DNA from 3 places in the Streptomyces sp. NPDC045287 genome. Region 3 is predicted to be linked to each of the others. Evidence: predicted binding sites of a transcription regulator. Region 3 holds the regulator's gene; each other region holds the start of a gene.
What was found. Region 3 encodes HrcA, which represses chaperone genes, less so after heat shock. Its sites were predicted from a motif close to TTNGCACTCNGNNNNNCNGAGTGCNAA; they were not measured.
Positions count from the first base shown of each region.

Region 1 (4,390 bases), on a different contig from region 3:
CGTCTCGTCGACCAGCCCGCCGTCCAGCCGCGCGGCGACCGCCGCGACCAGGTGCGCCCGGATGACGGCGCCGTCCGGCTCGTACAGGTAGCGGCCGACCTTCCGGACCGGCGGGGCGGGCAGCGGCGCGGACGTGGCCAGGGTGGCGCCGGACGGCAGCAGCGTCGCCCGTACGGAGCCCGGGGCCGTGCCGAACCACAGCACGGCCTCCTTCACGTCCCCGCCGTCCGAGATCCACTCCGCCTCGGCCTCCGGCGGCACCGCCTCGTGCGGGATGCCCGGCGCGACCTTCAACGCCGCGTGCGGGGCCCGGCGGGCCGCGTCCACCGCCCACGACAGGGGCGGCGAGTACGCCTCCGGGTCGAAGATCCGGCCCCGCCCGCCCCTGCGCGCCGGGTCCACGAACACGGCGTCGTACGCGGCCGTGTCGACCTCCGTGACATCGGCGCAGCGCACCTCGATCAGGTCGGCGAGCCCCAGCGCCCCGGCGTTGGCGCGGGCGACGGCCGCCGTGAGCGGGTCGCGGTCGACGGCGAGGACGGCGATGCCCGCGCGGGCCAGCGCGACCGCGTCGCCCCCGATGCCGCAGCACAGGTCCGCGACGCGCCGCACGCCGAGCCGGGCGAAGGCCGCCGCCCGGTGCCGGGCGACCGACGCGCGCGTGGACTGCTCGACGCCGTTGGGGGTGAAGAACATCCGGTACGCGTCGTCGGCGCCGAACTTCGCCACCGCCCGCTGGCGCAGCCGCGCCTGCCCGAGCGCCGCCGACACGAGCTCCGCGGGGTGGCTCCGGCGCAGCCGGGAGGCGACGGCCAGCTCCTGGGCGGGGTCGTAGTGGCGCAGGTCGGCGAGGAGGTCCCGGCCCTCGTCGGTGAGGAGCGCGGAGAAGGCGGCGAGATCGGTCACCCGTCCCATTCTGGTCCAGTGTGGGCCGGCCGGGGGACGGTGCCCGGCCCGGCGGCGGTGTCGTCCGCGTGCCGGGGTGCCGCGCTGACAGGATGCGGCGCCATGCAGCTAGTACGACAAAAGCGTCCATCATCGGTAAATCGGACTGGCATGAGGATGGCTGCGGTCCTGCTCGTCGCCGCCCTGGGGACGGCCTGCGCGACGGAGGGCGCCGGCCCGACCGGAACCGGACCGTCTGGAACCGGACCGTCCGGAATCGGCCCGTCCGGAACCGGTGCGGCGGGCCACCACGGCCGCCAGGGTCAGGGCCAGCAGGCCCAGGGCGGGCAGGGGCAGCAGGCCCCGCAGGCGCGGCCCCGGACCGCGTCCGGAGCGCTGACCGCGTACGTCGAGCGGTACCGGCGGGCGCACGCGGCCCGCACGGCCCTGGCCCGGAAGTGGGGCCTGAGACAGGTGCCGCTCCTCCCGCCGGACCCGCCGAAGGCGAAACCCGAGATCACCTTCCGCGAGGGCTTCGAGGTCGGCGACCCCGACCTCCCACCGGTCTTCACCACCGTCCCCACCCGCGACCGCGTCGTCTTCCTGACCATCGACGACGGCGCGGAGAAGGACCCCGAGCTGCTGCGGATGATGTCCGAACTGAACATCCCGTACAGCGCCTTCCTCAGCGACTACCTGGTCAAGGAGGACTACGGCTACTTCAAGCGCATGCAGGACCTCGGCGTCGCCCTGCACAACCACACCCTCACCCACCCCTACATGCCCGCGCTGTCGTACGAGGAGCAGAAGCACGAGATCTGCGGCCAGCAGGACGTCATCGAGCGCCGCTACGGCAAGCGGCCCACGCTGTTCCGCCCGCCGTACGGCAACTACGACGCCGACACGCTGCGCGCCGCGCGGGACTGCGGGATCAAGGCCGTGCCGCTGTGGTCCGCCGAGGCGTTCCCGGACCGCATGGAGTGGCGCGAGTGGGACCGTGACCTGCACCCCGGCGACATCGTCCTCACCCACTTCCGCGGCCGCGGCGACTGGGAGGGGTCGATGGCCGACATGGTCCGCCAGGCCATGGACACCATCACCGAGCGCGGGTACGCGGTCGCCCGGCTGGAGGACTACGTCTGAGCCGCGGCGCGCCCGCGACGCGGTCCGGCCGCCTTTCGTCGCACGTCAGTACGGGTGCGGACGCGGCGCGCGGCGGGTAACTGGCACTCCGCTTGACCGAGTGCTAATCGCGGTCATAGTCTCGGCTCTGGCACTCCCCATCGGAGAGTGCCAACACAGCGACGGGCAGGTCCGGCACCCGCGACGACGGATCCACCTGGTCGCCACCTCAGACAGTTGACCCCGTGAGATCTCCGAAGGGGGAGGTCGGATCGTGACGACCACCAGCTCCAAGGTTGCCATCAAGCCGCTCGAGGACCGCATCGTGGTCCAGCCGCTCGACGCCGAGCAGACCACGGCCTCTGGCCTGGTCATTCCGGACACCGCCAAGGAGAAGCCCCAGGAGGGCGTCGTCCTGGCCGTCGGCCCGGGCCGCTTCGAGAACGGCGAGCGCCTGCCGCTCGACGTCAAGACCGGCGACATCGTGCTCTACAGCAAGTACGGCGGCACCGAGGTGAAGTACAGCGGCGAGGAGTACCTCGTCCTCTCGGCCCGCGACGTGCTCGCGATCGTCGAGAAGTAATCCACCACGTGCCGTGAACCGCGCCCCTGGCCCCCGCTGCTGTGCTGCCGCACGTGCGTCGGGCGGCGAGGGGCGCCGTTCCTTCTCCATCCAGTACCGAGAGGGCTGAATCGCTCCCATGGCGAAGATCCTGAAGTTCGACGAGGACGCCCGTCGCGCCCTTGAGCGCGGCGTCAACAAGCTTGCCGACACCGTCAAGGTGACGATCGGCCCCAAGGGTCGCAACGTCGTCATCGACAAGAAGTTCGGTGCGCCGACCATCACCAACGACGGTGTCACCATCGCCCGCGAGATCGAGGTCGAGGACCCGTACGAGAACCTCGGTGCCCAGCTGGTGAAGGAGGTGGCGACCAAGACCAACGACATCGCCGGCGACGGCACCACCACCGCCACCGTCCTGGCCCAGGCGCTGGTCCGCGAGGGTCTGCGCAACGTTGCCGCGGGCGCCTCCCCGGCCGCCCTGAAGAAGGGCATCGACGCCGCGGTCAAGGCCGTCTCCGACGAGCTGCTCGCCACGGCCCGCCCGATCGACGAGAAGTCCGACATCGCCGCGGTCGCCGCGCTGTCCGCCCAGGACCAGCAGGTCGGCGAGCTGATCGCCGAGGCCATGGACAAGGTCGGCAAGGACGGCGTCATCACCGTCGAGGAGTCCAACACCTTCGGCCTGGAGCTCGACTTCACCGAGGGCATGGCCTTCGACAAGGGCTACCTGTCGCCGTACATGGTCACCGACCAGGAGCGCATGGAGGCCGTCCTCGACGACCCGTACATCCTGATCCACCAGGGCAAGATCTCCGCCATCGCGGACCTGCTGCCCCTCCTGGAGAAGGTCATCCAGACCGGTGGCTCCAAGCCGCTGCTGATCGTCGCCGAGGACGTCGAGGGCGAGGCCCTGTCGACCCTCGTCGTGAACAAGATCCGCGGCACGTTCAACGCCGTCGCGGTCAAGGCCCCCGGCTTCGGCGACCGCCGCAAGGCGATGCTCGGCGACATGGCCGCCCTCACCGGCGCCACCGTGGTCGCCGAGGAGGTCGGCCTCAAGCTCGACCAGGTCGGCCTGGACGTGCTGGGCACCGCCCGCCGCGTGACCGTCACCAAGGACGACACCACCATCGTCGACGGCGGTGGCAACTCCGGGGACGTCGCGGGCCGCATCGCCCAGATCAAGTCCGAGATCGAGACGACCGACTCCGACTGGGACCGCGAGAAGCTCCAGGAGCGCCTCGCGAAGCTCGCCGGCGGCGTGTGCGTGATCAAGGTCGGCGCCGCCACCGAGGTGGAGCTGAAGGAGAAGAAGCACCGTCTGGAGGACGCCATCTCCGCGACCCGCGCCGCGGTCGAGGAGGGCATCGTCTCCGGTGGTGGTTCCGCGCTGGTCCACGCCGTGAAGGTGCTGGATGACAACCTCGGCAAGGACGGCGACGAGGCCACCGGTGTCGCGGTCGTCCGCCGCGCCGCCGTCGAGCCGCTGCGCTGGATCGCCGAGAACGCCGGCCTCGAGGGCTACGTCATCACCTCGAAGGTCGCCGAGCTCGACAAGGGCCAGGGCTTCAACGCCGCCACCGGCGAGTACGGCGACCTGGTCAAGGCCGGCGTCATCGACCCGGTGAAGGTCACCCGCTCCGCGCTGGAGAACGCCGCGTCGATCGCCTCCCTCCTCCTCACCACCGAGACCCTCGTGGTGGAGAAGAAGGAAGAGGAGCCGGCGGACGCGGGCCACGGCCACAGCCACGGCCACTCCCACTGACGCTCCGTCAGCGGACGCGCGCCCCGGCCCCGCGCCGGGGCCGCGCGCCGGAC
Region 1 covers NZ_JBWKJG010000003.1:242,259-246,648, forward strand. Annotated here, with positions in the region: gene AC07D6_RS07000 (class I SAM-dependent methyltransferase) at 1-915, opposite strand, end outside; gene AC07D6_RS07005 (polysaccharide deacetylase family protein) at 1,057-2,028, shown strand; gene groES (co-chaperone GroES) at 2,282-2,590, shown strand; gene groL (chaperonin GroEL) at 2,709-4,337, shown strand.
Region 1: a site for HrcA is predicted at 2,109-2,135, ahead of groES (co-chaperone GroES). Genes of this name have one in related genera too.

Region 2 (4,390 bases), on a different contig from region 3:
CGGCGCGGGCGCCGGGTCCTTGAGCACGCGGAACATCTCCGGCAGCAGCCGTAGCTGCACGCCCCGGGACCGCAGGGTGAACCAGAGGCCCGCCAGCACGACGACCGGGATGAGCAGGTAGGTCCAGAACACGTCGTTGACGTCGACGATCAGGGAATCGAAGGTCTGCACGGGAATCCTCGTGGGGGGCGACAGCACAGGGGTCCCCCCGGAGGAAGACCCGGCCCATCTTCACACGAACCGACAATCGGTCCCAGCCGTCACCCCGACCTCCGGCCTGTTCCCTCACATCCGGAGCGGGCGACACGACCCGGCGGGCGGGGCAAAAGGGGCACACGGACGCCGAGATGGGGAAAGACCCCGAAGAGGGAAGAGGGAAAAGGGAGAGAGCGGCACCCCTGGCGCCAGGGGTGCCGCTCTCTGTCCGTACTACTGGACGGTCCGATCCGCGGGGGATCAGAAGTCCATGTCACCGCCCGGCATGCCGCCGCCGGCCGGCGCGGACGCCTTCTCCGGCTTGTCGGCGATGACGGCCTCGGTGGTGAGGAACAGCGCGGCGATCGACGCGGCGTTCTGCAGCGCGGAGCGCGTCACCTTGGCCGGGTCGATGATGCCCTCGGCGACCAGGTCGACGTACTCGCCGGTCGCGGCGTTGAGGCCGTGGCCCGGGGTGAGGTTGCGCACCTTCTCCACCACGACGCCGCCCTCGAGGCCGGCGTTGACGGCGATCTGCTTGAGCGGGGCCTCCAGGGCGGCCTTCACGGCGGCGGCACCGGTGGCCTCGTCGCCGTCCAGCTCCAGCTTCTCGAAGACGCTGGACGCCTGGAGCAGGGCCACGCCACCACCGGCGACGATGCCCTCCTCGACGGCGGCCTTGGCGTTGCGCACCGCGTCCTCGATGCGGTGCTTGCGCTCCTTCAGCTCGACCTCGGTGGCGGCACCGGCCTTGATGACGGCCACGCCGCCGGCCAGCTTCGCCAGGCGCTCCTGGAGCTTCTCGCGGTCGTAGTCCGAGTCCGAGTTCTCGATCTCGGCGCGGATCTGGTTGACGCGGCCCTGGACCTGCTCGCTGTCGCCGGCACCGTCGACGATCGTCGTCTCGTCCTTGGTGATGACGACCTTGCGGGCGCGGCCCAGGAGGTCCAGACCGGCGTTCTCCAGCTTAAGGCCGACCTCCTCGGAGATGACCTGGCCACCCGTGAGGATGGCGATGTCGCCGAGCATGGCCTTGCGGCGGTCGCCGAAGCCCGGGGCCTTGACGGCGACGGACTTGAACGTGCCGCGGATCTTGTTGACGACCAGCGTGGAGAGCGCCTCGCCCTCGACGTCCTCGGCGATGATCAGCAGCGGCTTGCCGGACTGCATGACCTTCTCCAGCAGCGGGAGGAGGTCCTTCACCGCGGAGACCTTGGAGTTGACGATGAGGATGTACGGGTCCTCGAGGACGGCCTCCATGCGCTCCATGTCGGTCGCGAAGTACGCCGAGATGTAGCCCTTGTCGAAGCGCATGCCCTCGGTGAGCTCCAGCTCCAGCCCGAAGGTGTTGGACTCCTCGACGGTGATGACGCCTTCCTTGCCGACCTTGTCCATGGCCTCGGCGATCAGCTCGCCGATCTGGGTGTCGGCGGCGGAGATGGAGGCGGTGGAGGCGATCTGCTCCTTGGTCTCCACGTCCTTCGCCTGCTCCAGCAGCGCGCCGGAGACGGCCTCGACGGCCTTCTCGATACCGCGCTTCAGGGCCATCGGGTTGGCACCGGCGGCGACGTTGCGCAGGCCCTCGCGGACCAGCGCCTGGGCGAGCACGGTCGCGGTGGTCGTACCGTCACCGGCGACGTCGTCCGTCTTCTTGGCGACTTCCTTGACCAGCTCGGCGCCGATCTTCTCGTACGGGTCCTCGAGCTCGATCTCCTTGGCGATGGAAACACCATCGTTGGTGATCGTGGGGGCGCCCCACTTCTTCTCGAGGACGACGTTGCGACCCTTGGGACCAAGGGTGACCTTGACGGCGTCGGCGAGCTGGTTCATCCCGCGCTCGAGACCGCGCCGTGCCTCCTCGTCGAACGCGATGATCTTGGCCATGTGAAGTGGTCCTCCCGGACTGGGGTGGATTGCTCCGGACCGCGCTGGCGCCCGCGACGGACGGCCCGTGTGCCGCGTGGTTCCTTGCCCCACGCGCCTTGCGGGCCTCACCGACGAGGTCCTTCCGTTGTCACTCTCACTCGCAGAGTGCTAACGCCAATGATTAGCACTCGCCCTATGAGAGTGCAAGCGCCCCACGGTGGCGGCGGGGGCTCGGAGGGGCTCTCGGGAGGGCTTTCGGGGGGCTTTCAAGGGGCTCTCGGACGGACGCGCGAAGGGCCCCGCGGGGGACGGCTGCGGGCGGGCGCACGAAGAAGCCGCGAGGCGCGGCTGCGGGGGCCGGCTGCGGGAGGGCGCGTGAAGGGCCCGCGGGGCCGGCCGCGGGCGGGCGCACGAAGGGCCCGTACCCCTTGACGGGGTGCGGGCCCTTCGTCGAATGCCGTTGGCCGGAACGCGTCGCGCTTAGACGGCGATCTTGACCATGTCCGCCTGCGGACCCTTCTGGCCCTGCGAGATCTCGAACTCGACCCGCTGGCCTTCCTCAAGGGTGCGGTAGCCGTCCATCTGGATCGCGCTGTAGTGCACGAAAACATCCGCACCACCGTCGACCGCGATGAAGCCGTACCCCTTCTCCGCGTTGAACCACTTGACGGTGCCCTGAGCCATGCCTAACTCCCCTATTACTGGCCCTTGCACAGGACCGCACTTCGCGGACCCGGGTCAGACCTCGCCCACTGACAGGGGTGGGCGTGCGCCGGAACGCGTCGACCGCGGCTGAATGTATCTGCCCAACTGCCCTCTGCAACAGGTCAATCGGACGAGAAATCCAAGCGCCGGTGAAGGGAAATGATGGCCGGAACGGCCATAACCCCGGGCAAGTCGGGCCGGGCAAAGCGCGCAAACCGCGCATCGGGCGGAGGCACTTTGGCTACTTCTTGTCGGGCCCCGGCGCGTTCTCATATGCAACCGGCACGGACGGCGGCGGGGGGTTCCCCAACTCTACCGCCTTCAACCCTCCAGAATCGCCGCCTCCGCTTTCCTCGGCGCCCGTTCCGAAATGAACGAGCCGCCCCTTTCGCCGACGGACCGACAAACCCAAAAGGCTCCGTCCGCCCCGCGCGCCTACCCCGCCGGACGCCCGGCGAACACCGGCACGGGACCTGCGGGGGACGGTGGGGGCCTCACTGGGGGGCGGTGGGGACGCGCCGCCTACGGGGACGGCGGGAGGGGACGGCGGGGGCTGCCTACGGGGGCCGCCTGCGGGGCCTGCGGGGGCCCGTCGGGACCAACGGGTCGGCCCCCGCCAGAGGTGGCGGGGGCCGGGACGCCGGAACCGGGCGGAGAGGCACCGGTCAGTCGTGCACTGGACGGTCGGGCGGCGGACGGTCAGGCGCCGGACGACCGGCCACCGGACAGTCGGCTCAGACGACCGATACCGGACGACCGGACGCCGGACGCCGGGCGGTCAGGCGCCGGACGACCGGACACCGGGCAGGCGGCGCCAGGCAGTCGGGCACCGGACGACCGGACGCCAGACGATCAGCGCCAGCCAGTCAGGCGCCGGACGGCCAGGCACCGGGCCGACACGGTCCGAGAGGGCGTACGGGCGTCCCCCCGTCGCCGGAGGGGACGCCGGAGGGGTTCAGCAGCCGCCCGCGACCGCCGGGATGATCGAGACGCCCGCACCCTCCGGGGTGGCCGTCCCGAGGCCCTGCTCGAAGCGGACGTCGTCGTCGTTGACGTAGACGTTCACGAAGCGGCGAAGCTGGCCCTGGTCGTCGAGGACGCGCGCGGCGATGCCCGGGTGGTTCTTCTCCAGGGACTCGATGACCTCCGCGAGGGTCGCACCCTCCGCCGGGACCTCGGCCTGGCCGCCCGTGTACGTGCGGAGGATGGTGGGGATGCGGACGTTGACGCTCATGGTTCGTGTCTCCCGGGGGTTTCAGTTGGCGAGGCCGGCGTCGCGGAACGCGTCCAGGCTCGGGCGGATCGTCGCGGTGGGGCCGGTCGTCGGGGCGACCGCGTCCAGGGTCTTCAGGCCGTCACCCGTGTTGAGGACGACGGTGGTCAGGGACGGGTCCAGCAGGCCGTTCTCGATCAGCTTGCGCGTCACGCCCACGGTCACCCCGCCCGCCGTCTCGGCGAAGACGCCCTCCGTGCGGGCCAGCAGCTTGATCGCGTCGACGATCTGCTCGTCGTCGACGTCCTCCACCGCGCCGCCCGTGCGTCGGGCGATGTCCAGGACGTACGGGCCGTCGGCCGGGTTGCCGATGGCGAGCGACTTGGCGATCGTGTTCGGCTTCTGGGGCCG
Region 2 covers NZ_JBWKJG010000007.1:113,272-117,661, reverse strand. Annotated here, with positions in the region: gene AC07D6_RS14050 (alanine/glycine:cation symporter family protein) at 1-171, opposite strand, end outside; gene groL (chaperonin GroEL) at 457-2,079, opposite strand; gene AC07D6_RS14040 (cold-shock protein) at 2,542-2,745, opposite strand; gene AC07D6_RS14035 (MoaD/ThiS family protein) at 3,722-4,000, opposite strand; gene thrC (threonine synthase) at 4,022-4,390, opposite strand, start outside.
Region 2: a site for HrcA is predicted at 2,207-2,233, ahead of groL (chaperonin GroEL). Genes of this name have one in related genera too.

Region 3 (4,390 bases):
CGACGCGCAGGTCGTCGCCCCACACCTTCTCCACCAGCTCGGCGTCGTGGCGGCCCTCCACGTAGATCCGTCCCGCCCGCGCCACCCGCGCCCGCGCGTCCGGCACGGCGACCGACCCGGACGCCGTGCGGGCCGGCCGCGCCGGCGCGGGGGCGGCCGGGCGGACCAGCGTCACCGGACGGCCCTCCAGCAGGAAGCCGCGCGGCACGAGCGGGAAGACCCGGTGCCTGCCGAAGCGGTCCTCCAGCGTCACCGTGCCCGCCTCGCACCCCACCACCGCCCCGCAGAACCCGGTGGCGGCCTCCTCGACCACCAGGTCGGGCCCGGCGGGCACCTCCGGCACGGGGGCCTGCTTCTTCCACCGCGGGGTCAGGTCGGGGTCGTAGGCGCGCATGCGCCAGACGCTACGACACCGCGAACCTGCGGGCCAGCTCCTCCCGTTGGGCGCGTACGAACGCGGCGTCCACCACCGCGCCGTGCCCCGGCACGTACGCCGCGCCCTCCCCGCCCAGCTCCAGCAGCCGGTCCAGCGCGGCCGGCCAGCGCGACGGGATCGCGTCCGGGCCCGCCTGGGGCTCGCCCGACTCCTCCACCAGGTCCCCGCAGAACACCACCCCGGGCGTGCCGTCCGCCGCGCCCGGCACCAGCAGCGCCAGGTCGTGGCCGGTGTGCCCGGGGCCCGCGTTCACCAGCAGCACCTGCCGGCCGCCCAGGTCGAGCGTCCACTCGCCGCACACGAGGTGGTGCGGGTGCACCAGGACGTCCACGGCCTCGCCCGCCTCGTCCTCGGCGACGCCCTCCCGCACGGCGTCCGCCCGCAGCGCGTCCCGCTCCCGCGTCAGCACCTCGTCCAGACCCACGGCACCGAACACCTGTGCGCCCGCGAAGGCGGCGGCACCCAGCACGTGGTCGAAGTGCGAGTGGCTCAGTGCGATGTGCGTCACGCGCCGCCCGCCCAGCAGCCCCTGGACCTGGGCGCGGATCTCCGCGCCCTCCCGCAGCGTGGAACCCGCGTCGAACAGCAGGGCGGCCCCGTCCCCGACGACCAGTCCGACCGTGGCGTCCCAGCCCGGGAGCCGCCTGCGGCCCACCCCGGCCGCGAGCCGCTCCCACCCGAACTCTTCCCAACCGACGTCCATACCGCGACGCTATCGGCAATGCCCGCGGCCGGCGCGCGATACGGTGATCGGCCGCCGGGCACCGCCGCGCTCCCCACGCCGCCCTTGCCAGGCATTGACCTCGGCGCCGTACACTGGCCGCGGGGATGATTGGCACTCGGACACGGCGAGTGCCAGCAGACGTCAGCCGACCGGAGCCAGCTGGAGGTGCGCGCCGTGCTCAGTGAACGCAGACTCGAGGTGCTGCGCGCGATCGTTCAGGACTACGTCGGTACGGAGGAGCCCGTCGGCTCCAAGGCGCTCACCGAGCGCCACAACCTGGGCGTGTCGCCGGCCACCGTGCGCAACGACATGGCGGTGCTGGAGGAGGAGGGGTTCATCGCCCAGCCCCACACCAGCGCCGGACGCATCCCCACGGACAAGGGCTACCGCCTCTTCGTCGACAAGCTCGCCGGAGTCAAGCCGCTGTCGCCGCCGGAGCGCCGGGCCATCCAGAACTTCCTGGACGGCGCGGTGGACCTGGACGACGTCGTGGGGCGCACGGTCCGGCTGCTGGCCCAGCTGACCCGCCAGGTCGCGGTCGTGCAGTACCCGTCGCTGACCCGGTCGACCGTGCGCCACGTCGAGCTGCTGTCGCTGGCCCCGGCCCGGCTGATGCTCGTCCTGATCACGGACACCGGGCGGGTGGAGCAGCGCATGGTCGACTGCCCCGCCCCGTTCGGCGAGACCTCCGTCGCCGACCTGCGCGCCCGGCTGAACAGCCAGGTCGCCGGCCGGCGGTTCGCCGACGTGCCGCAGCTGGTGCAGGACCTCCCGGAGTCCTTCGACCCGGAGGACCGCGGGACGGTCTCCACGGTGCTCTCCACGCTGCTGGAGACGCTGGTGGAGGAGACCGAGGAGCGCCTGGTGATCGGCGGGACCGCCAATCTCACGCGCTTCGGACACGACTTCCCGCTCACCATCCGGCCCGTGCTGGAGGCGCTGGAGGAGCAGGTCGTGCTCCTCAAGCTGCTCGGTGAGGCGACGGACCCGGCCATGACCGTGCGCATCGGCCACGAGAACGCCCACGAGGGGCTGAACTCCACGTCCGTCGTCGCGGTCGGCTACGGTTCGGGCGACGAGGCGGTCGCCAAACTCGGCGTGGTCGGACCGACCCGCATGGACTACCCCGGAACGATGGGAGCGGTACGCGCAGTGGCACGTTACGTCGGACAGATCCTGGCGGAGTCGTAAGTGGCCACGGACTACTACGCCGTACTCGGCGTGCGCCGCGACGCGTCCCAGGACGAGATCAAGAAGGCATTCCGGCGGCTCGCCCGCGAGCTGCACCCGGATGTCAACCCCGATCCGAAGACGCAGGAGCGGTTCAAGGAGATCAACGCCGCGTACGAGGTGTTGTCGGACCCGCAGAAGAAGCAGGTCTACGACCTCGGCGGCGACCCCCTGTCGTCGTCCGGCGGGGCCGGCGCGGGCGCGGGCTTCGGCGCGGGCGGCTTCGGGAACTTCTCCGACATCATGGACGCCTTCTTCGGCACGGCGTCCCAGCGCGGCCCGCGGTCGCGCACCCGCCGCGGCCAGGACGCGATGATCCGGCTGGAGGTCGAGCTCGACGAGGCGGCCTTCGGCACGACGAAGGAGATCCAGGTCGACACGGCCGTCGTGTGCGCGACGTGCTCGGGTGAGGGCGCCGCGCCGGGCACCTCGGCGCAGACGTGCGACATGTGCCGCGGCCGCGGCGAGGTGTCGCAGGTGACGCGGTCCTTCCTGGGCCAGGTCATGACGTCCCGCCCGTGCCCGCAGTGCCAGGGCTTCGGGACGGTCGTGCCGACGCCGTGCCCCGAGTGCGCGGGCGACGGCCGGGTGCGGTCCCGGCGGACGCTCACGGTCAAGATCCCGGCCGGTGTCGACAACGGCACGCGCATCCAGCTCGCCGGCGAGGGCGAGGTCGGCCCCGGCGGCGGCCCGGCGGGCGACCTGTACGTGGAGATCCACGAGCTGCCGCACCCGGTGTTCCAGCGGCGCGGCGACGACCTGCACTGCACGGTGACGATCCCGATGACGGCGGGCGCGCTCGGCACGAAGGTGCCGCTGGAGACGCTCGACGGCATGGAGGAGGTCGACATCCGGCCCGGTACGCAGTCGGGCCAGTCGATCCCGCTGCACGGCCGCGGCGTCACGCACCTGCGCGGCGGCGGGCGCGGCGACCTGATCGTCCACGTCGAGGTCCAGACGCCCACGAAGCTGGACGCGGAGCAGGAGCGCCTGCTGCGCGACCTGGCGAAGCTGCGCGGCGAGGAACGGCCCACGGGCCAGTTCGCGCCGGGCCAGCAGGGGCTGTTCTCGCGGCTGAAGGACGCGTTCAACGGCCGCTAGCGGCCCCCGGCGGCGCGCCGCCGGACCCGGCCCCGACCCTCGGGGCCGGGGGTTCGACGGGGGCGCGGAGCGTGACACCATGCGTGCATGCCCTCCGCGCTGACCGATCTCTGCCGCTACCCGATCGTGCAGGCCCCCATGGCGGGCGGCGCCTCGTGCCCGCAGCTCGCGGCGGCCGTGTCCGAGGCCGGCGGCCTCGGCTTCCTGGCCGCCGGGTACAAGACGGCCGACGGCATGTACCAGGAGGTCCAGCAGCTCCGGAGCCTCACCGCGCGGCCCTTCGGCGTGAACCTGTTCATGCCGCAGCCGGGCCAGGCGGACGCCGCCGCCGTCGAGGTGTACCGCCAGCAGCTCGCCGGTGAGGCCGCCTGGTACGAGACGCCGCTCGGCGACCCCGACGCCGGCCGGGACGACGGCTACGACGCGAAGCTGGCGATCCTCCTCGACGACCCGGTGCCGGTCGTGTCCTTCACGTTCGGCTGCCCCGCGCCCGACACGGTGGCGGCCCTCGCGCGCGTGGGCACCCGGACCGTCGTGACGGTCACCGGCCCCGACGAGGCGCGGGCCGCCGAGCGGGCCGGCGCCGACGCCGTGTGCGTGCAGGGCGTCGAGGCCGGCGGCCACCAGGGCACGCACCGGGACGACCCGGAGGCCGAGTGCTCCGGCACCGGGCTGCTGGCGCTGATCACCCAGGTCCGCGAGGCCGTGGGGCTGCCGATGCTCGCCGCGGGCGGCCTGATGCGCGGCGGCCAGATCGCCGCCGTCCTCGCGGCGGGCGCCGAGGCCGCGCAGCTCGGCACCGCCTTCCTGGTCTGCCCGGAGTCCGGCGCCGACCCCCTGCACAAGCGGGCCGTGACGGACCCGCTGTTCACCCACACCGAGCTGACCCGCGCCTTCTC
Region 3 covers NZ_JBWKJG010000001.1:340,443-344,832, forward strand. Annotated here, with positions in the region: gene AC07D6_RS01425 (DUF3097 domain-containing protein) at 1-394, opposite strand, end outside; gene AC07D6_RS01430 (MBL fold metallo-hydrolase) at 405-1,139, opposite strand; gene hrcA (heat-inducible transcriptional repressor HrcA) at 1,335-2,351, shown strand; gene dnaJ (molecular chaperone DnaJ) at 2,352-3,491, shown strand; gene AC07D6_RS01445 (nitronate monooxygenase) at 3,579-4,390, shown strand, end outside.